DNA from 4 places in the Streptomyces sp. NPDC001002 genome. Region 1 is predicted to be linked to each of the others. Evidence: riboswitches for the same ligand, from Rfam matches in the RefSeq annotation. Region 1 holds a riboswitch; each other region holds the start of a gene.

Region 1 (4,203 bases):
GCCGTCCAGCTGACGTCGTACCCCGGCGCGGTGCCGCGGGCGCGGGCGCAGGAGTGGGTGGACGAGGCGGTGGCCCGGGAACTGGGTCTCGCGCAGGAGGCGTTGACCGCGTCCGACCGCTGAGAGCCACCCTCTCCCCCGGTCACCCCGCCACCGCGGGGTCGATCGCCTCGATACTCCAGCGGTGTGGGCCGCGCCGTTTCAGGTCGGCACGGCCCACACCGCTGGCACCCGTCAAGCCACCCGGGCGATCCGCGACTTGATGTCGTCCGGGGACAGCGCGCCCTTCGCCGTGACGTGGTCGCCCGACGACTCGCCGCGCAGCCGCCGTCCGATCCACGGCACCAGGTACTCGCGCGCCCAGTGCACGTCGTCCCGCCGGACCTCCAGGGTGCCGCGGGGCGGCAGCGGGGGCCAGGCCTGGTCCGGGTCGGCCGGTACCTCCAGACCGAGCACCTGGCCCGCGCGCAGCGCCACGCGCGTGTGCCCCTCGGGCGAGAGGTGCAGCCGGTCGTCGTCCCAGGCCCGGCGGTCCTGGACGGTCTTGAGGGACCACAGGTCGAGCACGGGACAGCCGTACCGGTCGGCGACCGCGCGCACATGTCCGTTGTAGGTGGCGATCTTGCCGCGCAGATGCTTGAGCACGGGGACGCCTCGGGTGTCGAAGCCGGTCGTCACCAGGACGGTGCCGGCCGACTCGGTGAGCCGGGCGATCGCCAGCTCGAACCGCTCGGCGACCTCGTCGGGGTCGGTGCCGGGCCGGATGATGTCGTTGCCGCCGGCGCTGAAGGAGATCAGGTCCGGGGCGAGTTCGAGCGCCTGCGGAAGCTGGTCCGCCACGATCTGGTCGAGCAGCTTTCCGCGTACGGCGAGGTTGTTGTACGTGAAGTGGCCCTCGGGCTCCCGGTCCGCGAGCAGTACCGCGAACCGGTCGGCCCAACCGACCATCGCCCCGTCGGGGCCGGGGTCGCCGACGCCTTCGGTGAAGCTGTCCCCCACCGCAACGTACGACCCGATCACTGATCTGCTGTCATTCTTCGAATCGTCTGCCACAAGCGAACATGATTCACCTTCGAATGTGACCTACGCGACCGTAGGAAGGGGTTGACGTGCGGTGAGATAAGCCACTCCTAAAGTGTTCACCAAACCAGGAATAGCTTTCCGGCCACGGCTGTTGACGGCTGGAACGCCCTGCCGAAGGCGGCACCACGTCACACCGAAGGCCGGACCCGGGGATCGGGATCCGGCCTTCGGCAGCGTGTCAGGCAGGTGGTTCAGGGGGCGCGTCAGCCGACGGCGACACCCTTCGTACGGAGGTAGGCGACCGGGTCCACGTCGGACCCGTAGTCCGGGGTCGTACGGATCTCGAAGTGCAGGTGCGGTCCGGTCACGTTGCCGGTCGCGCCGGAGAGGCCGACCTGCTGGCCCTCGGTCACGGTCTGGCCGGCCGAGACGGAGAGCTGCGAGAGGTGGGCGTACTGGGCGTAGTAGCCGTCGTTCAGCTTGATGACGACCTGGTTGCCGTACGCGCCGCCCCAGCCCGCGGAGACGACCGTGCCCGCGGCGACGGCCTTGAGCGAGGTGCCGGTCGGGACGACGAAGTCGACGCCCGTGTGGTAGCCGCTGGACCACATACTGCCGGCCACGCGGTAGCCGGTGCCGATGGTGGCACCGGTGACCGGGAGGGTGTAGCCGCTGGAGCTCGCGGAGTCGGCGGACTGCGTGCTCGTCGAGTTCGAGGAGGCCTGGCTGTCCGAGGAGGAACTCTTCGAGGAGGAGTCCTTCGAGGACGACGAGCCCGAATTCTTCGAGGACGACGAAGAAGAGGACGAGGAAGAGGGCGACGAGTCGGTGGTGCCGGTCGCGGCCTTCTTGCCGAGCGTGAGCTTCAGGCCGGGGTGGATGAGCGACGGGTCGTCGCCGACCGCCTCACGGTTGTCCGAGTAGAGCTTCTGCCAGCCGCCGGTGACGTTCTCCTCGTCGGCGATCTTCGCCAGCCAGTCACCGGATCGCACCGAATAGGTGCGCACACCTTGGGTGTTGGCTGTGCTCTTCTTGGCGGACTTCTGTGCCGTCGACTTCTGCTGGACCGACGCATTCTCGGCGGCCGGAAGCGACTGGACGGCCTTTTCCGAAACGCCCTGGGAAGCCGATTCGGAGGTGGCCGCGTGGGCGCCGGTGGCCCCCATCAGCGGGAGGGCGAGCGCGGCGCCCCCGGTGCCGGCGACGGCGATGGTGCGGGTCAGGCGCTGGGACTTGGGGCGACGGTGCTTACCCTTCGCGGGCATGACGAATTCCTCTCCGGCGCCTGCGAGGTGAGCTGTCGGGTGCGAGCTGGAGATGCCCGGCCGCGCTTTTCGGCACGGCTTTACCCCAAGCCTCTTCCGGAGACCGGAACAGGCGGTTGTACCTGTGGGTCCCCCGCTCCTGCCGTTCACGGGTGAGTTGAGCGGACTCCGGTCGGCGGCAGGATTGGGCGTCCGTCCGGATTGGTGGCGAACGTAAGCGACCAGGACGCGAAGGAACAAGTAGAGGTTCCCTGTGAATACGTTTCTCTTGATCCCTTGTGAGAATTCACGGTCACCCTGCGTGAATTAAGGACCCGCCACCAGGCACAAACACCCTTGAAAAGCACGTGAATTACGTGGACATGCAGAACCACGCACGGTCACGGATATGACGCTCCTCACGTGACGTCACCCCAGTCCGCCTTATTCCAGAGCGAGTTGGAACGAAGGCGAACCAAGGCGCCAATTCGGACAGAAGAGTCAGATGCGACGGAGTCGGAGAACCGTCGCATCGAAGTCGCCGCGCAGCCCGGTCCGCAGTCCGTGATGCAGCAGTACGGCACCCCTGTGAACTTCGCCCGTTTCGAGGCATTCGTACGACGCTGTCGGGTCCAGTCCGCGCAGCCGCACCGCCGGCACGGGCTCGCCGTAGCTCTGCGCCTGAAGCCAGGCCAGGACCACGGTCTCGTCCCCGAGCACGTACTGGACGGCACTGAGCCCGCCCTGCGGGGCCCGCAGACGGTGAAGGTCACCGCGCTGCACGATGTGCCGGATCTCCTTGTAGAGGGCCACCCAGCCGCCCGCCTCGGCCAGCTCCTCCTCGGACCACTTGGCGAGGTCTCCGCCGACCCCCAGCACGCCCGCCATGGAGCTCACGAACCGGAAGCGCAGCGAGCTGACCCGGTCGTTGAGCTGGGTGTTGGGGCTGTCGGTGACCCAGGCGGCCATCACGCGCGCGGGGTGGATCTGGGTGAAGCCGTGCTGGATGGCGAGCCGGTCCAGCGGGTCGGTGTTGTCCGAGGTCCACACCTCGTCCGTACGGCTCATGATCCCGAGGTCGATCCTGCCGCCGCCGCCCGAGCAGGACTCGAAGGAGACCCCCGGGTGGGCCGCCCGCAGCCGGTCCAACAGGGCGTACAGCGCGCGCACGTGGTCGATCCACAGCCGCTGCGGGTACGCCTCGCCGGGCCAGCCCGCGTCGGTGAAGCAGCGGTTGAAGTCCCACTTGACGTAGTCGATCGGGGCGCTGGAGAGGATGGCGTCGAGCTTCTCCCAGAGGTACTCCTGGACGTCCGGCCGGGCCAGGTTGAGTACGAGCTGATTGCGGAACTCCGTCCGCTTTCGTCCCGGTTGGAACTGCACCCAGTCGGGGTGCGCGCGGTACAGGTCGCTGTCCGCGTTGACCATCTCGGGCTCGACCCAGATGCCGAACTGCATGCCGAGCGCGTGCACCTCGTCGGCGAGCGGCTTGAGGCCCCCGGGGAAGCGGTCGGGGTTGGGCGTCCAGTCGCCGAGTCCGGCCCGGTCGTTGACGCGCTTGCCGAACCAGCCGTCGTCGACCACGAAGAGCTCGACGCCGATCGCCGCGGCCTGCCGGGCGAGGGTGCCCTGCTGCTCCTCGGAGATGTCGAACTCGGTGGCCTCCCAGGAGTTGAACAGCACGGGCCGGTCCCGGTCCGCGTCCGGGATGACGTACGCGCGCTGGTAGGCGTGCCAGGCGCGGCTCGCGCCGCCGAAGCCGCCGTCGCTCCACAGGCCGGCGAAGACGGGGGTCGTGAACGACTCCCCGGCCGCCAGGCGCAGCAGCCCGGATTCGTCGTAGCCCACACCGCCGTTGATCTGCACGCGCGCGTCGGGGAGTTGGGCCACCGCGATCCGCCAGGAGCCCGACCAGCCGAGCGCGCAGCCGTACACC
Region 2 (4,203 bases), on a different contig from region 1:
GCTCGCGGAGCAGGAGACGGCGACCGCCTGGACGCGGCGCGGCGCAGTTGGTGGCGACGGCGAGGTCGGCGATGGTGACGTCCTCGGTCTCGCCGGAGCGGTGGGACATCATGCACTTGAAGCCGTTGCGCTGGGCCAGCTCGACGGCGTCCAGGGTCTCGGTGAGCGAGCCGATCTGGTTCACCTTGACGAGCAGCGCGTTGGCCGCGCCGTCCTCGATGCCGCGGGCCAGGCGCTCCGGGTTGGTGACGAACAGGTCGTCGCCGACGATCTGCACCTTGTCGCCGAGGCGGTCGGTGAGGACCTTCCAGCCGGCCCAGTCGTCCTCGTACAGCGGGTCCTCGATGGAGACGAGCGGGTACGCCGCCACGAGCTCCTCGTAGTACTCGGTCATCTCGGCGGCCGAGCGGGACTTGCCCTCGAAGTCGTACTTGCCCTCGTTGTAGAACTCGGACGCGGCGACGTCGAGCGCGAGCGCGATCTGCTCGCCCGGGATGTAGCCGGCCTGCTTGATCGCCTCAAGGATGAGGTCGAGCGCGGCGCGGTTGGAGTCCAGGTTCGGGGCGAAGCCGCCCTCGTCGCCGAGGCCGGTGGACAGGCCCTTGTTCTTCAGGACCTTCTTGAGGGTGTGGTAGACCTCGGCACCCCAGCGCAGGGCCTCGGAGAAGGACTCCGCGCCGATCGGGGCGATCATGAACTCCTGGATGTCCACGTTGGAGTCGGCGTGCGAGCCGCCGTTCAGGATGTTCATCATCGGCACCGGCAGCAGGTGCGCGTTCGGGCCGCCCAGGTAGCGGAAGAGCGGGAGGTCGCTGGCCTCGGAGGCGGCGTGCGCGACGGCGAGGGAGACGCCGAGGATGGCGTTGGCGCCGAGCGAGCCCTTGTTGTCGGTGGCGTCCAGGTCGAACATCGCCTGGTCGATCAGGCGCTGCTCGGTGGCGTCGTAACCGACCAGCTCCGGGCCGATCTGCTCGATCACGGCGAGGACGGCCTTCTCGACGCCCTTGCCCTGGTAGCGGTTGGGGTCACCGTCACGCAGCTCGATGGCCTCGAAGGCACCCGTGGAGGCGCCGGAGGGGACGGCGGCACGACCCGTGCTGCCGTCGTCGAGGCCGACCTCGACCTCGACCGTGGGGTTGCCTCGGGAGTCCAGGATTTCCCGGGCTACGACGACGTCGATGGACGGCACGAGCATCTCCTTCTTCAATGTGACGCGGCTACGCGGGCCGCGATGGCTCTGCGAGACCGAGCCTAACCGTCCCGGGGCGAACAGCCAGCCGATGGGCCGCCCCTTGGACAGAACCGGGAGCAAATTGTTTCCGAACGAAACAAAGCAGAGGGGCAAAAAGAACCCCGCCCCGGTGCGTACGGGGGAACACGCACCGAGGCGGGGAGTCCGTGGGGACGGGGGAGGCCCTCACGTGTCATCCATGATGGAGGACACGGCTGTCGGGCCGCTGTGGTTCAGCTACCAGGTCCCTGTCACCAGAGGTCCGGCCCAGGGTCCGGCTGTCACTTGAGGTGCAGCTGCTGACCCGGGTAGATGAGGTCCGCGTCCTCGACGATGTCCTTGTTCAGCTTGAACAGCTTCTCCCAGCCGCCCTTGACCTTGTGCTTCTCGGCGATCGTGCTGAGGGTGTCGCCCTTGACGACCTTGTACTCGCCGTCGCCCTTCTTGACCTTCTTGCCGGTCGGGGTGGTGACGGTCTTCTTCGCGGCCGGACGGTCGGCGGAGCGGGAGGTGCTGGTCGAGTCGTTCGAGCGGGTGCTGGTGCCGCTGCTCGAAGAGCTGCTGTTGTTCGAGGAGCTGGAGGAGTTCGACGAGCTGCCGCCGTTGTACGTGGCACCGGACAGGCCCGTGCCGCAGACCGGCCAGGCGCCCTTGCCCTGGGAGGCGAGCACCTTCTCGGCGACGGTGATCTGCTGCGCCTTGCTGGCCTGGTTGGCCTGCGCCGCATACTGGGTACCGCCGTAGGCGGCCCAGGTCGAGGCGGAGAACTGCAGACCGCCGAAGTAGCCGTTGCCGGTGTTGATGGACCAGTTGCCGCCGGACTCGCACTGGGCGACGGTGTCCCACTCGGAGGCGGTGGCGGCGGAGGCGTTGCCGGCCGCCATGAGCGGGGCGGCGATGGCGACACCGGTCACGCCGGCGAGCGTGGCGACGCGGGTGGCCTTGGACGGACGACGGTGCTTGCCCTTGCTGGAAAACAGCATGCGGAGATCCCCTCACCGACGCCTGCGAGGTGAGCTGTCGGGTTCGGGCCGTGTGAGTTGCCCGGCCGCGCGTCTCTCGGCGCACGACTTCACCCCAAGCCGGTTCCGGCACTGTCTGCCGGGCCCGGCACTTACCTGGGTCCCCCGCTCCTGCCTACGGCGCTGTGAAGCGACGACTGTTCCCTACGGCCGCTGGCAGGATTCGGCGTTGCGGCATTCGGGGTCCGTGTTGACGAACGGTGATGACCGTAGACACGGATTCCGCGGAAACTCAAAGACGATCAGGGCTTCTGAGAGTCATCCCACACTTTCACCAAACCGGACATTCAGTCCGAAGACCGTCGTTAACTCCCGTCGCTTTTCGTCCCGTTCGGCCCTTGTCCGACCCTATTCGCCGGGAAGGTTCAGGGTCTGACCGGCCGCGATGTCGTTCGGGTTCGCGCCGATGGCCTGCTTGTTCTCGGCGTAGAGCGCACGCCACCCGCCGTCCAGGCCAAGGGAGTCGGCGATGGAGGCGAGAGTGTCACCACCACGGACGGTGTACGACCCCTGCGCGGACCCTCCCTTGTCGGTGCCGACCGCATCCTCGTCGGCGCTGGCGCCGCGGTGCTTGCCGGAGCCGATCGCGCCGGTGTCGACCAGGCTCCAAGAGCCCACGGCCTGCTCGGACTTGTCCGAGTCGTCACCCTTCGCCCGATCTGTCGACGGACTGTCGCTTCCCTGTGAACCGCTCGCCGACTCGGACGGGGAGTCGGAGGGCGAGAGGTACTCGTCCGATTCGTCAGGGTTGGTCGAGGAATCGGACGAAGAGTCAGGTGAGGCCGACGGCGATGTGGACGAGTCCGTCGAGGACGAGTCGTCGGACGTGCCGCCGGGAGTGTTGGACAGGCCGGTGGAGCCGGAACCGTCCGAGGAGCCCGAGGAGGGGTCGGACGAGTCGTCCAGGATCCCGGTGTCGATGTCGGTCGACCCGTCGTCCGCCGACAGTCCCGCGGTCAGCCCGCAGGTGTGGAACGCGCCCACGCCCTGGTCGTCCAGGATCTTCTCGGCGACGGCTATCTGCTGGTTGCGGCTGGCCAGGTCGGGGCGCGAGGCGTAGTCGAGACCGCCGTACTGCTCCCAGTCGTCCTGCGACAGCTTGAGGCCGCCGTAGAAACCGGTCCCGTCGTTCTGGCTCCAGGAGCCGCCGGTCTCGCAGTTCGCCACCTTGTCCCAGGTGGTGCCGTCGGCCGCGCTGGCGCTCACCGCGCCGAGGAGCGGGATGGCGATGGCGGAGCCCGTCACACCGGCCGCGACGAGGAGGGCCGGAGCCTGGCGGGGGCGACGGTGACGACCGTTCCCGGAGAGCATGCGGGGGCCTTTCAGAAGACAGTGGTGACGAGTGCGACGCATGGTGCTGGGCACCGCACTTGAACGGTGAACGTATAGGCAGTCCATTGCTTGTCACAAGTTAATGCCGCGTAGATCACGTGAAGATCACAGAGTTGAATGCGCGTCATGTTTGCGCAGGTGGACACGTGCGCCCGCACAGTGACGATCCGGTCACCCGGGTGGCGTGAACTCGACCGGCAGCGTGCGCAGTCCACGCATGATGAGTCCCCCGCGCCATCTCAACTCGGCCGGATCCACGGCGAGTCGGAGGTCCGGCAGCCGGGTCAGCAGCGTGGCCAGCGCGGTCTGTCCCTCCAGCCGGGCGAGCGGCGCGCCGAGGCAGTAGTGGATGCCGTGGCCGTACCCCAGGTGCTGGTTGTCCCGGCGCGAGAGGTCGAGGGTGTCGGGCTCGGCGAACCGCTCCGGATCCCGGTCGGCCGCCGCGAGGACGACGAGAACGGGGTCGCCGGCCGCGATGTCCTGCCCGCCGACGGTGAGTTGCTGCGTGGCGAATCGCCAGGTCGCCAGCTCCACCGGGCCGTCGTAGCGCAGGAGTTCCTCCACGCCGGTCTCCAGCAGACCGCGTTCGCCCGCGGCCAGGGAGTCCTGGAGGAGGGT
Region 3 (4,203 bases), on a different contig from region 1:
GCCCTGGCTGCGCCGCACGATGCACCCGGTCCACTGAAGCCGAGTCCATTACAGCCGAGTCCACTGAAGCCCACGCAGCCACTGGGGTCACGCTCATGCACATCAGAACGTCCTTCCCGTACGAGACGACTCACGAGGACCTCCGTGTCCGGCTGCCCGACGGAACGCGGTTGTACGCCCGCGTATGGCGCCCGCTCACCGAGGAGCCCGTACCGGCGCTCCTCGAATACCTGCCGTACCGCCTGACCGACTGGACCGCGCCCCGCGACGCCCAGCGCCACCCCTGGTACGCCGGGCACGGCTACGCCTCCGTCCGGGTCGACGTGCGCGGGCACGGCAACAGCGAGGGCATGCCGGGTGACGAGTACTCGGCGACCGAGCTGGCCGACGGGGTGGAAGTGGTCAACTGGCTTGCCGCGCAGCCCTGGTGCGACGGCAAGGTGGGCATGTTCGGCATCTCCTGGGGCGGCTTCAACTCCCTCCAGCTGGCGGCCCTCGCACCCGAGCCGCTCAAGGCGGTCGTCACCGTCTGCTCCACGGACGACCGTTATGACAACGACGTGCACTACATGGGTGGTTCCGCCCTCGCCGTCGACATGCACGCGTGGGCGGCGACCATGCTCGCCTTCGTCTCCCGCCCGCCGGACCCGCTCCATGTGGGCGAGGAATGGCGGGACATGTGGCTCAAACGCCTGGAGGCCGTCGACCCCTTCATCCACACCTGGCTCGCCCACCAGACCCGGGACGACTACTGGCGGCACGGCAGCGTCTGCGAGGACTACGGCGCGATCGACGCGGCCGTCCTGGCGGTGGGCGGCTGGCACGACCCGTACCGCGACACCGTGCTGCGGCTCGTCGAGCACCTTCCGGCGGACCGGGTACGGGGGCTGATCGGCCCCTGGTCCCACCAGTACCCGGACCGCGGCCTGCCGCCGGGCCCGGCGATCGGCTTCCTCCAGGAGACCCTGCGCTGGTGGGACCACTGGCTGAAGGGCAAGGACACCGGCGTCATGGCCGACCCCCTGCTGCGCTCCTACGTCAGCGACGCGCACCCGCCGGCCACGGTCTACGAGACCCTGCCCGGCCGCTGGGTCGGCGAGCCGGCCTGGCCCTCGCCGCACGTCAAGACGACGACGTACGGGCTGCGTGGCGCACCCGCGATCGTGCGGTCGCCCATGCACACGGGGGTGGACGCGGGCCGGTTCTTCCCCTTCGGGAACGACGCCGATCTGCCGCCGGACCAGCGGGACGAGGACGCGCGCTCGGCGTGCTTCGAGTTCGAGGTGCCGGCGGAGACCTGGGTGCTGGGGCGGCCGAGGGTGCGGTTGCGGCTGACCTCGGAGGTGGCGCGGGGGCAGGTGATCGCCCGGCTGTGCGATGTGGCGCCGGACGGAGCGTCGACGCTGATCACGCGCGGGGTGCTGAATCTGTCGGCGCGGTTCGGCCGGGAGCGGGCGGTGCCCTGGACGCCGGGCGCGGTGGAGGACGTGACCTTCGAGCTGAACGGCATCGGGTACGCCGTCCCGGCCGGGCATCGCATCCGGCTCGCGGTGTCCTCGGCGTACTGGCCGTGGATCTGGCCCCAGCCGGAGTCGGCGGCCGGCTTCACGATGGACCCGGAGGGCAGCGCGCTCGAACTCCCGGTGCGGGAACGGGAATCGACGGACGGCATTCGCTTCGAGGGGCCCGAGGAGGCCGAGCCGCTCGGGGTCAACTACCCGGCCACGTTGGACGAGCCGCGGCCCGAGCGGGTGGTCGTGCGGGATGTCGCGAAGGGTGAGTGGCGGCTGGAGGTGGACCCGCGGTACGGCGGGACCCGGGTGTATCCGGACGGGTTGGAGTTCACCGAGGACGCGCTGGAGACGTACACGATCGACGAGTCGGATCCGTTGTCGGCGCGTACGCGGTCCGACTGGTCGATCCGGCTGCATCGGCCGGAGCAGGCCTGGGACACCACCGTGCGCACCCGGTCGGAGATTACGTGCGACGAAACGGAATTTATTACCTCGAATGAGGTGATCTGCACCGAAGGCGGTGAGGTGATCTTTCATCGGACCTGGGAGAAGAGGATTCCGAGAACTGCCAGTTGAGGATGAATGCCCGTTTTGCCGTTCTTAATCCTGCCGTGACTTGGGTCACGCGTTTCTGTGTATGCCCTGTGCCCCGACATGTCGGCGTTTCTCCTTCCGCCGCTTGCCAGTTGACTCTTGGCAGGCGCAAAGGATCAAGCGCCCCATAGGCCTCAGACCAAGGTCAATAGGGTCGATGTGTGAATCCGGTACTTGTTCCGGACATGTGCTCTCGCATACGTTCCCGCCCTGTCGGGTGGAACGCCGAATCCTGCCGCCGCCCGGCATCCCAGTCACGAACTCACCGCACGGCAGGAGCGGGGGACCCAGGTAAGTCGCCGGACCGGTCAGCGCGACCGGGACGGCTTGGGGTTAAGTCGCGTCCGCAAGGGCGTGGCCGGGCACCTCCCAGCCCGAACCCGACAGCTCACCTCGCAGGCGACGGAGAGGAACCTCGTCATGCCTGCATCCGCTCAGCACCGTCGCAGCCGCAACTCCCGCCTCGCCCGCAAGCTCGCCGTGCTCGGCACGGGGGCCGCGGTGCTCGCCCTCCCCGTCATCGGCGCGACCACCGCGTCCGCGGCTCCCTCGTCGACGGTGACCGCCGCGTCGCTGGGGTACTCCAACACCCTCGACGGCTGGATCCGCGCCTCGCTCCAGGTCATGGCGCAGAACGGGATCCCGGGCACGTACGACGGCATCTACCGCAACGTGATCCGTGAGTCGTCCGGCAATCAGTACGCCATCAACAACTGGGACTCCAACGCGGTGGCCGGCACCCCGTCCAAGGGCCTGCTCCAGGTGATCGACCCGACCTTCGCCGCGTACCACGTGGCCGGCACGTCCTTCGACCCGTACGACCCGGTCGCGAACATCACGGCGGCCTGCAACTACGCGGCGGCGGTTTACGGCTCGATCGACAACGTCTACGGGGCGTACTGACTCCGTCGGATCGGCCGCGATGGGAAGTGCCGCGATGTGTTCGTTTGCGGCTGCGGCGCCGTCGTGGCTGGTCGCGCAGTTCCCCGCGCCCCTGAAGGCCCTTCGGGCCTATCAGGGGCGCTGTGGGAATAGTCGTTCCAGGACTACGGCGATGCCGTCGTCCTCGTTCGACGTCGTCACCTCGTCTGCCACCGCCTTGAGTTCGGGGTGGGCGTTGGCCATGGCCACTCCGTGGGCGGCCCAGTCGAACATGGGGATGTCGTTGGGCATGTCGCCGAAGGCGATCGTCTCGTGCGGGCCCAGGCCCAGGTGGCGGGCGGCCAGGGCGAGGCCGGTCGCCTTGGTGACGCCGCATGGCTGGAGTTCGACGGTGCCGGGTCCCGACATGGTGACGGTGGCCAGTGAACCCACCACTGTGCGGGCCGTCGTGGCCAACTCGTCGTCGGACAGGTCGGGATGGCGCAGCAGCACCTTGCTGATCGGTTCGTGCCACAGGTCGTCGCGGCGGCCGACCTGGACGGCGGGCAGGGTGGGGTGCGGCATGAGGTAGCCGGGTTCGATGAGCGTGAGTCCGTCGACGCCGTCCTGGTCCACGGCCGCGTACACCTGCCCGACCTCCGCCTCGATCTTGCCGAGCGCGGTCTCGGCCAACTCCCGGTCCAGGGTGACCGACCAGAGCAGCCGGTCCGCGCCGGCGTCGTACACCTGCGCGCCCTGCCCGCACACCGCGAGCCCCCTGCTCCCCAGGTCGTCGAGGAGCGGTCGCACTCTCGGGGCCGGCCGTCCGGTCACGACGAGATGGCGGGCCCCGGCGCCGACCGCCCGCGCGAGCGCGGCGAGAGACCGGTCGGAGAGGGTGTCGTCGCCCCGGAGCAGGGTGCCGTCCAGATCCGTGGCGATGAGTGAATATGCGAGGGGTGCGGCCATGATCAGAGAATACGGATGGAAAGCCCGGCTAACTCGACGCGAACCGGACGGTTGCTGACTACATGTGCGTGGACAACCGGAGTTCGGGTCACGCCGACTCCCTGATCACCAACTCCGTCGGCAGCAGCACCCCCGCCGTGTCCTCGCCGGCGATCTGCGCGAGCAGCATGCGGACCATCTCGGCGCTGATGCGGTCGTAGGGCTGGCGCATGGTGGTGAGCGCCGGGGTGCCCGCGGTGGCCGCGGCCGAGTCGTCGAAGCCGCC
Region 4 (4,203 bases), on a different contig from region 1:
TGAGGTCCTGCGAGCTCTTCACATGCGAGTACAGGCTCGCCACCTTGACGTCGAAGCGCCGCGCGAGCGCCGAGACGGTCACGTGCTCGAAGCCGACCTCGTCGGCCAGCTCGGCACCCGCCCGCGCCAGCCGCTCCGCGGACAGTCCCGCACGCACCACAGCCACTCCTCCCGTCGGGGTTCGGCGCTGTCGAGTATGCGTTTACCTAAACCATTTAGGCAAATGCCTGCACGATATAGCCGGACGGGGGAGTGGCTGAGTGGAGGTGTCGGTCGACCTGTGCGTGCCGGTGGAGGTCAGACGGGACGCACGGCGATGCGGACCGCGGCCTCCCCGGCGTAGTAGACGGATTCCTCGCGCACGCAGGTGCCGGGGCCCGGGGCGTGGACCATCATGCCGTCGCCGGTGTAGATGCCGACGTGGCTGAAGTTGTCGTTGTAGAAGATCAGGTCCCCGGGCCGGCTCTCGGCGAGGGGCACGACCGTACCGGCGCTCGCCTGCTCCTGCGCGGCGCGCGGCAGCGCGACCCCCGCGGACTTCCAGGCGGTCTGGGTGAGACCCGAGTCGTCGTACGAGCCCGGACCGATCGCGCCCCAGACGCACGGCCTGCCGATCTGTGCCCGGGCGAAGGCGATCGCCCGCTCGGCCTTGCTGCCGACGGCGGGGGCGGCGGGGATACCGGTGTCGAGGACGCTCGGCTGCCAGTTCTGCGCGGGCACGGCGCCGGTGTCGTAGGCGGTGGGCTGCCAGGCCTGGGCAGCCGGTACCCCGGTGTCCAGCACGCTGGGCTGCCAGTTCTGGGCGGGTATCGCGCCGGTGTCGAGGACGCTGGGCTGCCAGGACTGCGAGGGCACTGCCCCCGTGTCGTAGACGCTGGGCTGCCAGCTCTGGGCCGGTGCCGCGCCGGTGTCCGGGGCGCCGGACTGCCAGGACTGCGCGGGTATCGTCCCGGTGTCGTAGGTGTTGGACTGCCACGTCTGGGCGGGTATCGCGCCGGTGTCGTAGGCGGTGGGCTGCCAGGTCTGGGCGGCCGGTACCCCGGTGTCCAGGACGCTCGGCTGCCGCAGTCGCCACTCCTCCTCGGCCCTGCGCTGGGCCTGCTGCGCCGAGTCGGACCACGGGGCGGCGGCCGGAGCGGGCGCGGCCTCGATCGCCAGGGCAGGGGCACTCCGCCGGCCGGTGTACCGGGCGAACAGCTCACGGGCCGCGGCGAGCTTGCGCTGGTTGCGCTCCTTGGCCGTCCGCAGCGCGACCTGGCGGGTGGGTGTGGCCGGGGCCGCCGGGGGCAGTCCTCGCAGGACCGCGGGCTGGAGTTCGGGGCGGGGCGTGGACGCGGCGGGCAGGGCGGCCACGGCGCGGCCCGTCAGCGCCGGGGCGGGGCCCGCGGTCAGCTCCGCGACCGGGCCGGCCGGCAGTTCCGCGATCGGGCGGCCGGTGGGGCCCGCGGGCAGCTCGGGCACGTCACGCTTGCGCTCGATGAGGTCGTCGGCCGGGCGCGCGGGCCGGGGTACGGCCGGGCGGGCGGGCATCCGGTCGGCCGGCAGCACCGCCGGAATGGTCGGGCCCACCGAGTTGCGTGCCGCGTCGAACCAGCGCCGGGCGACATTGTCGAGGTCGGGGTCCGAGGTCTGGCGCGGGATGCTGCCGGTCGAGGGGCCCCGGCCACGGGTGCCCGCGGTCATCGCGCGGGTCGCGTTGAAGTTTCCGGTGTCGCTCTCGGCCCGGTCGTACAGGGTGCTGACCCGCTGCTGGACCTCTTCGCGGCTCGGCGCTTCATCGGCGGCCTGGGGCGCGGCGTCGGCGGCCTGCGAGAACACGGCCACCGAGGTGAGGGCCGCCGTCGCCAAAGCGGAGTTGCGCATGCCGGGCTGGCCGAAGCCTCCCGCGCGCGGCATTCGTTCCGGCGCCATGGGAGCCGTACTCCTTCCGTACTCCGCCTACCGAGTTAGCTGTCGGGTTCGGGCGATCGATTCCGGAAGGCATGCCCTACGGCCGTTGCCCCGAGGGGCAGTTGGGCCGATTCACCCCATGTGTCGGTTGGGTCCCCGGCTCCGGCTGCCACAGCGGCGCACCGGACTCAGCGGAGGTCGCGCGACCCGACGGGGTCCGCCGGAGGGAGTCATGCGACCTGAGAATCAACTTAACCAACTTGTGTGCCCTGTGTGAAGGTTGAAGCGCGATATGTCCGATACGCTTTTGTGACCTTCGTCTTAATGGGCCGTCAGATCTGGTTTCCGTGTACACACAGACCCCGGCCGACGACTCACCGTCGCCGGAACGCGGTCAGCGAGCCTGAGTCGGAAGACCCTCGACTCAGGAACCGGCTTCGCGCTCCGCGTCCCGCTGCTTGAGGCGTGCCGCTTCCTTGCGGACCTCGGCCTGGGTGGCGCGCTCCTTCTCCAGCCACTCGGGCCCGTCCTGCTTGATGGCCTCGATCTGCTCGGTGGTGAGCGCCTCGGTGATACCGCCGCGGGCGAGACCCGAGATGGAGATCCCCAGCTTCGCCGCGACCACCGGACGCGGGTGCGGACCGTTGGCCCGCAGCTCGCGCAGCCACTCGGGCGGATTCGCCTGGAGCTCGTCGAGCGTGGCGCGCGAGACATCGCCCTCGCGGAACTCGGCGGGGGTGGCTTCGAGGTACACACCCAGCTTCTTCGCCGCCGTGGCGGGCTTCATGGTCTGGGTGCTCTGCTGCGACTTCATGCTGTCCAGGGTATCGATCGTGTGAGAGGCCGCCGACCACGGACGGTAATCTGGCGGGGTGACAGGCTCCGCGGACCCCGAGACATCCCCCACGTTCCGGTTGGCATACGTCCCGGGCGTGACCCCCGCCAAGTGGGTGCGGGTCTGGAACGAGCGCCTGCCCGACGTCCCCCTCACGCTCCACCAGGTCGAGGCCGCCGAGGCGCCCGAACTGCTGAGGGCGGGTGAGGCGGACGCGGCGTTCGTACGGCTGCCGGTCGACCGTACGTTCCTCAGCGCGATCCCCCTCTACACCGAGACGACGGTCGTCGTGATCCCCAAGGACCACGTGATCACGGCCGTGGAGGAGGTGACCGTGGGCGATCTCGCCGACGAGGTCCTCTTCCACCCCCTGGACGACGTCTTCGAGTGGGACCAGCCGCCCGGGGAGCCCGGCTTCGAGCGCCCCGTGACCACCGCCGACGCGGTCGAGCTGGTGGCGGCGGGCGTGGGGCTGCTGATCGTGCCCCAATCCTTGGCCCGGCTCCACCACCGCAAGGACCTCACCTATCGCACGGTCGTGGACGCCCCTGAGTCGAGCGTGGCCCTCGCCTGGCCCGAGGACGCCACCACCGACCTGGTCGAGGACTTCATCGGCATCGTCCGCGGCCGCACAGCCAACAGCTCTCGGGGCCGCAAGACCGCCGACCCCGAGCCGAAGACGAAGCGAGCCGAGCCGACCACGGCCCGCCGCAAGCCGGCGACGCCCTCGAAGCCGACGGGTCGGGGCGGCCGGGGTGCCGCGGGTGGCGGCAGCAGGAGTGGCGGAGCCAAGGGAGGCGGAGCCAAGGGTGGCGGCAAGCGGGGCAAGCCCCGCGGTCGGTCCTAGGCTCCTGATCGTCTCCACCTAGGGCGCGCCCAGCCCCCTTCGCTCAGGGCGCGAATGCAGCCTTCTGCGCTCAGGGCGCGAACACAGCCCTCTCCGCCGTGCCGACGACCTTCGCCCCGTCACCCCCGCTCAGCAGCCCGCCCGCCACCCACGCCTCCACCGTCGACCGCACCCGCGCGACAATCGCTCTCTTGCCCCCGAACGGCGCACCGGCCCAGATCTCGTCCAACAGCGTCGTGCCGTCGGCCTTCGCCGGATTGGCGACCCCGGAGTCGGTGTTCCCGAACACAACCCTCGGTTCCGACCGCCTGAAGTATGCGTGGGTCGGATCCTCCGTCCCCTCGAAGAAGGGGGCGAACTCGACGCCGTCCAACGTGTAGTGGAGGGGCTTGCCGGTCACGGGGGCGAGGGACGGCAGCAGGTCACCCGAGAGACCGGCGTTTCGGTAGAGGCCCAACTCCAGGTAGTCCGTGGCCGAGTTGCGGGCAACCAGGTTCACCGGCCCGTAGAAGAGGGTCTGGAGGGTCGGATCGTCCAGCGCCTTCTCGACCCGGAGCCGGAACGGCACGGCGACCCGCACGGTGTCCCCGGCCCGCCACTTCCGGGACACCCCGAAGTAGCTCCCCGGCGT

The links. A riboswitch is a leader RNA that binds a small molecule or an ion and turns the genes downstream of it on or off. The one in region 1 is predicted to bind cyclic di-AMP.
Region 2: another riboswitch for cyclic di-AMP. It lies ahead of ACWDR3_RS39375 (transglycosylase family protein); the one in region 1 lies ahead of ACWDR3_RS26475 (M23 family metallopeptidase).
Region 3: another riboswitch for cyclic di-AMP. It lies ahead of ACWDR3_RS20120 (transglycosylase SLT domain-containing protein); the one in region 1 lies ahead of ACWDR3_RS26475 (M23 family metallopeptidase).
Region 4: another riboswitch for cyclic di-AMP. It lies ahead of ACWDR3_RS25265 (C40 family peptidase); the one in region 1 lies ahead of ACWDR3_RS26475 (M23 family metallopeptidase).

The regions. Positions count from the first base shown of each region.
Region 1 covers NZ_JBSFLV010000062.1:31,300-35,502, reverse strand. Annotated here, with positions in the region: gene ACWDR3_RS26485 (TetR/AcrR family transcriptional regulator) at 1-123, shown strand, start outside; gene ACWDR3_RS26480 (SGNH/GDSL hydrolase family protein) at 235-1,020, opposite strand; gene ACWDR3_RS26475 (M23 family metallopeptidase) at 1,287-2,288, opposite strand; cyclic di-AMP (ydaO/yuaA leader) riboswitch at 2,291-2,462, opposite strand; gene ACWDR3_RS26470 (alpha-galactosidase) at 2,769-4,203, opposite strand, start outside.
Region 2 covers NZ_JBSFLV010000146.1:18,120-22,322, reverse strand. Annotated here, with positions in the region: partial or broken gene eno (phosphopyruvate hydratase) at 1-1,195, opposite strand, end outside; gene ACWDR3_RS39375 (transglycosylase family protein) at 1,513-2,214, opposite strand; cyclic di-AMP (ydaO/yuaA leader) riboswitch at 2,219-2,386, opposite strand; gene ACWDR3_RS39370 (transglycosylase family protein) at 2,602-3,564, opposite strand; gene ACWDR3_RS39365 (cytochrome P450 family protein) at 3,757-4,203, opposite strand, start outside.
Region 3 covers NZ_JBSFLV010000041.1:12,292-16,494, reverse strand. Annotated here, with positions in the region: gene ACWDR3_RS20130 (peptide MFS transporter) at 1-37, shown strand, start outside; gene ACWDR3_RS20125 (CocE/NonD family hydrolase) at 96-2,090, shown strand; cyclic di-AMP (ydaO/yuaA leader) riboswitch at 2,362-2,525, shown strand; gene ACWDR3_RS20120 (transglycosylase SLT domain-containing protein) at 2,529-3,011, shown strand; gene ACWDR3_RS20115 (HAD family hydrolase) at 3,123-3,938, opposite strand; gene ACWDR3_RS20110 (LacI family DNA-binding transcriptional regulator) at 4,027-4,203, opposite strand, start outside.
Region 4 covers NZ_JBSFLV010000057.1:52,768-56,970, reverse strand. Annotated here, with positions in the region: gene ACWDR3_RS25270 (TetR/AcrR family transcriptional regulator) at 1-160, opposite strand, end outside; gene ACWDR3_RS25265 (C40 family peptidase) at 298-1,911, opposite strand; cyclic di-AMP (ydaO/yuaA leader) riboswitch at 1,920-2,094, opposite strand; gene ACWDR3_RS25260 (DUF5997 family protein) at 2,315-2,704, opposite strand; gene ACWDR3_RS25255 (LysR family substrate-binding domain-containing protein) at 2,763-3,572, shown strand; gene ACWDR3_RS25250 (beta-L-arabinofuranosidase domain-containing protein) at 3,643-4,203, opposite strand, start outside.